DNA from 2 places in the Flexivirga sp. genome. Region 1 is predicted to be linked to the other one. Evidence: riboswitches for the same ligand, from Rfam matches in the RefSeq annotation. Region 1 holds a riboswitch; the other holds the start of a gene.
What was found. Region 1 has a riboswitch for thiamine pyrophosphate ahead of ACTHL4_RS12115 (ECF transporter S component). Riboswitches for the same ligand answer to the same signal wherever they lie in the genome.
Positions count from the first base shown of each region.

Region 2: linked by a shared signal. The riboswitch ahead of ACTHL4_RS12985 (TenA family protein) and the one ahead of ACTHL4_RS12115 (ECF transporter S component) in region 1 are both predicted to bind thiamine pyrophosphate.

Region 1 is NZ_JBQCGS010000073.1:9,512-12,915, forward strand. It holds gene ACTHL4_RS12110 (ABC transporter ATP-binding protein) at 1-1,295, opposite strand, end outside; gene ACTHL4_RS12115 (ECF transporter S component) at 1,292-1,921, opposite strand; TPP riboswitch at 1,912-2,015, opposite strand; gene dxs (1-deoxy-D-xylulose-5-phosphate synthase) at 2,157-3,404, shown strand, end outside.
Region 2 is NZ_JBQCGS010000077.1:31,392-34,795, forward strand. It holds gene thiE (thiamine phosphate synthase) at 1-124, opposite strand, end outside; gene thiM (hydroxyethylthiazole kinase) at 121-900, opposite strand; gene ACTHL4_RS12985 (TenA family protein) at 897-1,583, opposite strand; TPP riboswitch at 1,577-1,689, opposite strand; gene ACTHL4_RS12990 (O-succinylhomoserine sulfhydrylase) at 1,711-2,904, opposite strand; gene ACTHL4_RS12995 (bifunctional RNase H/acid phosphatase) at 2,973-3,404, opposite strand, start outside.

The DNA of each region.
Region 1 (3,404 bases):
GCCCAGGTGTGCCGGTCCTGCCCGACAGTGGGTTCGTCGAGCAGCACGACGCCCGGGCGGTGTGCCAGGGCGGCCAGCACGGCCAGTCGGCGTTGCTCACCACCGGACAGTTGGTACGGATTCGCTCCGGCGAGATGGTCCAACCGCAGCAACGTCAGCAGTTCGTCCACCTCGACCGTTCGGCCGAGGCGCGTTGCGGTGCACGCGACTTCGTCGCGCACGGTCGTGCGCAGGAAGCCGTGCTCGGGGTTCTGCGGGACGAAGCCGACAGCGGCCGCGAGGTCGGCCGAACGCCGCCGGGCGAAGGCAGGTGCGGCGCCCAGCACCCCGCCTGCCGTGGGTTGCAGCAGCCCGGCGAACGCCGCCAGCAGGGTCGACTTGCCGGCTCCCGACGGCCCGACGAGGGCGGACAGCCGGCCGGCTCGCAGCGTCGTCGTGGCACCGTCGAGCGCGCGGTGGGTGCTGCGGCCCTGCAACGACCGCGTGGTGAGGTCGACCCGGAGTGCGTCGGCGCGCAGCTCCGGCCCGGGCGCCGCGGGCGCGACCCGCGCTCGGTCCACTGGGACGGGCTCCGGGTCGGGCGCGTCCGGCATCCACACCCCGGCATCGAGCATCCGGTCCCGGTGCTCGGACACGAAGACCGCGGGAGTGGTGTCCGCGATCACCGTGCCGTGTTCGAGGACGACGACCCGGTCGCAGTGCGGCAACCACGGGCCGATGCGGTGCTCGACGATCACCGTCGTGGCGCCGGTCCCGCGTGCGGCATCCAGCACGCAGTGCCGGACCCGTGCGGCCGATTCGTCGTCGAGCATCGACGTCGGCTCGTCCAGCAGCAGCAGTCCGGGTCGTACCGCGAGGACGCCGGCGAGGGCGAGACGTTGCAGTTCGCCGCCGGACAGCGCCGAGGTCGATCGGTCCACGTCATACCGCAGCCCGACCCGGTCGAGTCCCTCGTGCACCCGACGCCAGATCTCGTCCCGGTCCAGTGCGAGGTTCTCCGGCCCGAAGGCGACCTCGCGGCCAATGGTGGCGGCCACCAGGGAGTCCGCGGGGTTCTGCAACAGCAGCCCGGTCGGTGCATCGATCTCGACCGTGCCGCTGCGTTGGCCCGGCACGGCGTCGCCGAGCAGACCGGCCAGGGCACGCAGCACCGTCGACTTGCCTGCGCCGCTGCCCCCGGCGAGCAGCACGATCTGGCCCGGGGCGAACGTCAGGTCGAGGTCGCTGACGACCTCGTCACGACGTCCCAGCGGGCGCCAGCCGAAGCCGCGCAGAGTGGCGTGTGCGCCGGTCACACCGCGTTCCGGGCGTGGTGCTCACGACCGGCGCCGAACGCGTCCAGCACACCGGTCGCGGCCAGCGCACGCACCAGCAACCAGCCGAGCACACCGGCCAGGACCGCACCGGACAGCATGGTGCAGCCCAGGTAGGCCAGCTTGTAGTTCCAGGTCCACGCCGAGTAGTAGGCGTGCCACTCGTAGAAGATCTCCAGTGCGCCGGCCATCGCGCCGCCGAGTGCGGCCACCACGACACCGAAACGCTTGTAGAGCACCAGGGCGAGCACGACCTCGACGCCGAGCCCCTGCAGCAGGCCGGAGATCAGCGTGCTGGTGCCCCATTGGTTGCCGATCAGCATCTCGACGGCGGCGCCGATCAACTCCGCTGCCAAGGCCGCGCCGGGCTTGCGCACCACCAGTCCGCCGAGCACGCCGGCGATCAACCATGGCCCGCTCAGCAGGCCGAGGACCGGGGGAGCGGTGAAGAGAGCGAGCGTGCTGATGCCGTTCCATGCCTGGGACCAGGCCCAGAAGACGACGCCGGAGGCGACGCCCAGGGTGGCCACCGTGACCAGGTCGATGGTGCGGTAGGCCAGCAGTGAGGTGGTGGACGCCCGGTGCTCGGGCGCGCTGACAGTTGCCATGTGTGACTCCCTTCGCCGGTGCTAACCGGAGCAGGTTCAAGGGTCTGCGGGCGAGCCGCACTCTCAGCGCCGAAGCGCTCCCCTGTCGGTAGGTGTGTCCTCCAAGGTACCAGCGTCTGCGTGCTGCGGGCGACCGGATGCAACCGGCCCGTGGCCCGGGCGTCCTGACAGGGAGAGCGTCCACCGACGCGTAGACTCGACCGACGCACACCCGACCAGGAAAGGCGCGTACGACGTGGGACTGCTCGACACGATCTCGTCACCCGAGGACCTGCGGCGGATCCCGGCCGAACGCCTGGACGAGCTGGCGGCGGAGATCCGCGAGTTCCTGGTCGACTCGGTGTCACGCACCGGCGGGCACCTGGGACCCAACCTGGGGGTGGTGGAGCTGACCATCGCGTTGCACCGTGTCTTCGAATCACCCTCGGACGCCATCGTGTTCGACACCGGGCACCAGTCCTACGTGCACAAGCTGCTCACCGGCCGGCACGACTTCTCCAAGCTGAAGAAGCAGGGCGGCCTGTCCGGTTACCCCTCGCGCGCGGAGTCCGAGCACGACATTGTCGAGAGCTCGCACGCCTCGTCCTCGCTGTCCTGGGCCGAGGGCATCGCCAAGGCCCGTGTGCTCGGCGGCGAGCCACACCGTCATACCGTCGCCGTGATCGGTGACGGCGCACTCACCGGCGGTATGTCGTGGGAGGCGATCAATAACATCGCGGTCGAGCGCGACCTGCCGCTGGTGATCGTGGTCAATGACAACGAGCGCAGTTACGCCCCGACCATCGGGGGACTGGCCGACCACCTCGCCGCGCTGCGCACGACGCGCAACTACGAGCGGATGCTCGGCTGGGGCAAGACGACGCTCAAGGGCACGCCGGTGGTCGGCGACCTGGTCTACGAGACCCTGCACGGCGTCAAGCGCGGCATCAAGGACATCGTCTACCCGCAGCAGGGTATGTTCGAGGACCTCGGCATCAAGTATGTCGGACCGGTCGACGGCCACGACGAGGCCGCGGTCGAGCAGGCGCTGCGCCGGGCGCGTGCCTTCGGTGCTCCGTGCATCGTGCACGTGATCACCGAGAAGGGTCGTGGTTACCAGCCCGCGCTCGACGACCAGGCCGACCACATGCACGGCATCGGCAAGATCAACCCGGAGACCGGCCTGCCGTTCGAGGTCGCCGGACGGATCTGGACCGACGAGTTCAGCGACGAGATGGTGCGGCTGGGTGCCGAGCGGCCGGATCTGGTCGCCATCACCGCCGCCATGATGATCCCGGTCGGGCTCGACAAATTCGCCGAGGCCTACCCGCAGCGGGTCATCGACGTCGGCATCGCCGAGCAGCACGCCGTCACCATGGCGTCCGGCCTGGCGTACGGCGGCATGCACCCCGTCGTCGCCGTCTACGCGACATTCCTCAACCGCGCCTTCGACCAGATGCTGATGGACGCCGGTCTGCACCACGCCGGGGTCACCTTCGTGCTC
Region 2 (3,404 bases), on a different contig from region 1:
GCTGCACGAGCGTCACCCCGCCCACGAGCGCCTGTCGCACGGTCTCCACGACACCGCGCTCACCACAGAGCGCACGGTCGGTTACCAGGTAGAGCCGCAACCATCCGGCATCGAAGGACCTCACGACCTGAGCCTTGCCAGCTGATCCGGACCGATGCCGTGCAGGGCGTCCAGCAGCTCCACGGCGAACGAGCCGGGGCCGCTCGATCGCTCGACCGCCAGCTCGGCGGCGATCGTCCAGACGGCCGTGGCCGCGAACGCGGCGTCGGCCGGTGGAGCGCACGCGGCGAAGGCCGCGGTGATCGCGCCGAGTGCACAGCCCACGCCGGTCACCTTGGTCATCATCGGCGTGCCGTTGGAGACGGTGCGCACGGTGTCGCCCACGATGTGGTCGACCGGGCCGCTGACCGCGACCGCTCCCCCGGTCCTGGACCGTAGGGCGTGCGCCGACTCCAGGGCCGCGTCGGTGCCGGCGGTGCTGTCGACGCCTCGTCCGCCGCCGTCCGCGCCGGCCAGGCTCATCACCTCCGAGGCATTGCCGCGGACGACGCACGGCCGCAGCGGCACCAGCTCCGCGGCGACCCGGTCCCGCAACGGCAGGCCGCCCACGGCGACCGGATCGAGCACCCACGGGGTGCCCGCCTGTCCGGCGGCCTGCGCGGTGGCGACCATGGTCTCCGCCGCCGCCGGCGAGATGGTGCCGACATTGATCAGCAGCGCGTCGGCGACACCGGCGAAAACCGTTGCCTCCTCGAGGTTGTCGACCATCGCGGGCGCGGCGCCGAGCGCCAGGAGCGTATTGGCGGTGAAGCCGGTCACCACCGAGTTGGTGATGCACTGGACCAAGGGTGCGGTGCGGCGCAGTTCGGCCAGCAGATCGGCCACGTCGTGATGGTTCACCAGGGCCACCGCTCCTCGCGGACCGCCGCGTCCCAGAACATCCACTCGTAGCGGGTCGCGGTCTCGACGTGTGGCGCCATGCCGGCGAGCATGCCGTCGCTGCACGAGACGGTGGTCCGGTCGACGATCGCCAGCATCTCGGCGACGCTGCGCGCGAAGTCAGGGGCGGCATACGACTCGATCCACCGCGCACAGACCGGGTCGGATGACCCGGACGCCGCCAGCGCCGCACCGACCTGCTGATAGATCCAGTAGCAGGGCAACACGGCAGCGAGCCCCTCGTGGAACGGCCGCTGCGCGCAGGTCGCCAGCAGGTAGCTGGTGTATGCCGTGGTGGGGGGCGACGTGGGCGTGGTGTGCAGCAACCGAGGGTCCAGGCCGGCCTGCTCGAGCAGGGCCGGGTGCAGCCCGAGCTCGGTGGCGACCGCGGAGCCGGCGTGCGCGGCGAGGGTCCCGGCGGCGTCGGACGGCGCCTTGGCGGCGAGCAGCGCGAGGGCCCTGGCGTATTCGCGCAGATAGAGCGTGTCCTGCACGATGAAGTAGCCGAAGGCGTCTCGGGGCAGGGTGCCCGCTGCGAGACCGCTCAGGAAGTCGTGGGCGAGCACCCGTTTGAGGCCGTCCTCCATCGGTGTTCCGAGCACCGGCCACCAGGTGTATGACGATCTGGTTTCCACTGCGGACATCGCAGATCCCTTCCTCCGCCGGCATTGTCCGGCTCAGGTCGTAGCGGTCGGCGACGCCTCAGTCGCCCTCTCAGCCCGGTCGTTCCGAGCTCCCGCGGGTTGTCCAGCCCACCGTAGCGGGCGCGGATCAGGACAGCGCGGCCAGCCCGCCGGTGAGGTCCCGGACCAGGTCGTCGGCGTCCTCCAGGCCGACCGACAGGCGCAGCACACCGTCGGTGATGCCGATCGCCGCGCGCGCCTCGGCACCCATCCGGCGGTGGGTGGTGGTCGCCGGGTGGGTGATCAGTGATTTGGAGTCGCCCAGATTGTTCGAGATATCAATGATGCCAAGCGAATTCATCAATGCGAATGCCTCCGCCTTGCCCCCGTCGAGCTCGAACGTCACGACCGTGCCGCCACCGCTCATCTGCCGTTGCGCGAGTGCGAACTGCGCATGTGAGTCCAGGAACGGATACCAGACCTGACGGATCGCCGGATGTTGCTGCAGAGCGCCCGCGACCTGCAACGCAGTCCGCGCCTGCGCCTCGACGCGCAGCCGCATCGTCTCCAGACCCTTGAGCAGCACCCAGGCGTTGAACGCCGACATCGACGGGCCCGTGTGTCGCAGCAGGTTCTCGACCGGGCCGTGGATGTAGTCCTCGCTGCCCAGGATCGCGCCGCCGAGCACCCGACCCTGGCCGTCGATGTGCTTGGTGGCCGAATAGACCACGACATCCGCGCCGTGCTCCAGCGGGCGGGAGAAGACCGGAGTGCCGAAGACGTTGTCGACCACGACCTGCGCCCCGGCGGCGTGCGCGTGCTCGGTCACGAACTCGATGTCGACGAGCTCCTGCATCGGGTTGCTCGGAGTCTCGAAGAAGACCGCGGTGGTCGGTTCGGCGAGCGCCGCCCGCCACTGCTCGTTGTCCGGACCGTCGACGAAGACCGTCTGCACGCCCCAGCGCGGCAGGATCTCGTTCAGGATCACGAAGCACGAGCCGAACAACCCACGGGCCGCCACGACCCGGTCACCGGCACCGAGCAGAGCCGCCAGGGCGGTGAAGACCGCACCCATGCCCGACCCGGTGGCGTAGCAGGCCTGCGCGCCCTCCAGCTGCCGCAGCCGCTCCTCGAACACGGCGACCGTCGGATTTCCGTACCGGCTGTAGACGAACCGGTCGGCCGCGCCGGTGAAGGCCGCTTCGGCGTCCTCCGCCGTCCGGTAGACGAACCCGGACGTCAGATAGAGCGCCTCGGACGTCTCCTCGAAACCGCTGCGGGACAGTCCGCCCCGCACGGCAACGGTGTCCGGGGACCAGTCATGGGATGGCGACGACGTCATGAAAGGCACCTTCCCACACGACGTCGCGCGCCATACGTCGCGTCCGCACTACGACCGCGGGATCCGGACTACCTCAGGTGGTGGGTGTCGTTGGTGTAGGCGACGCTCGCGCTGCCGTCGGCATACACGTCAATCTCGGTCAACGACGCGGGGTCGGCGGCCAACAGCCAGGCGTGCCCGAAGCTGAGTCCCAGCAAGGAGCGCAGCACCACCAGGATCGGCATCCGGTGTGTCGCCACGACGACGGTGCCACCGTGCTCCAGCGCACGCTCACGCGCGGCGTTGATGCGCTCGGTCAGCTCCAGATGGGTCTCCCCGCCGTCGACGCGGAAGTCCTCCTCGACCCGCATCCTGGCCGGGTCGCCGGGATAGCGTTCGCCGATCTCCGCATAGCTCAGACCGTCCCAGGCGCCGAATGCCTGCTCGTCCCAGTCCTCGTCGACCACCGGCGTGACGCCCAGGGCACGCGCCGCGGCCGCCCCGGTCTGGCGCGCTCGCGC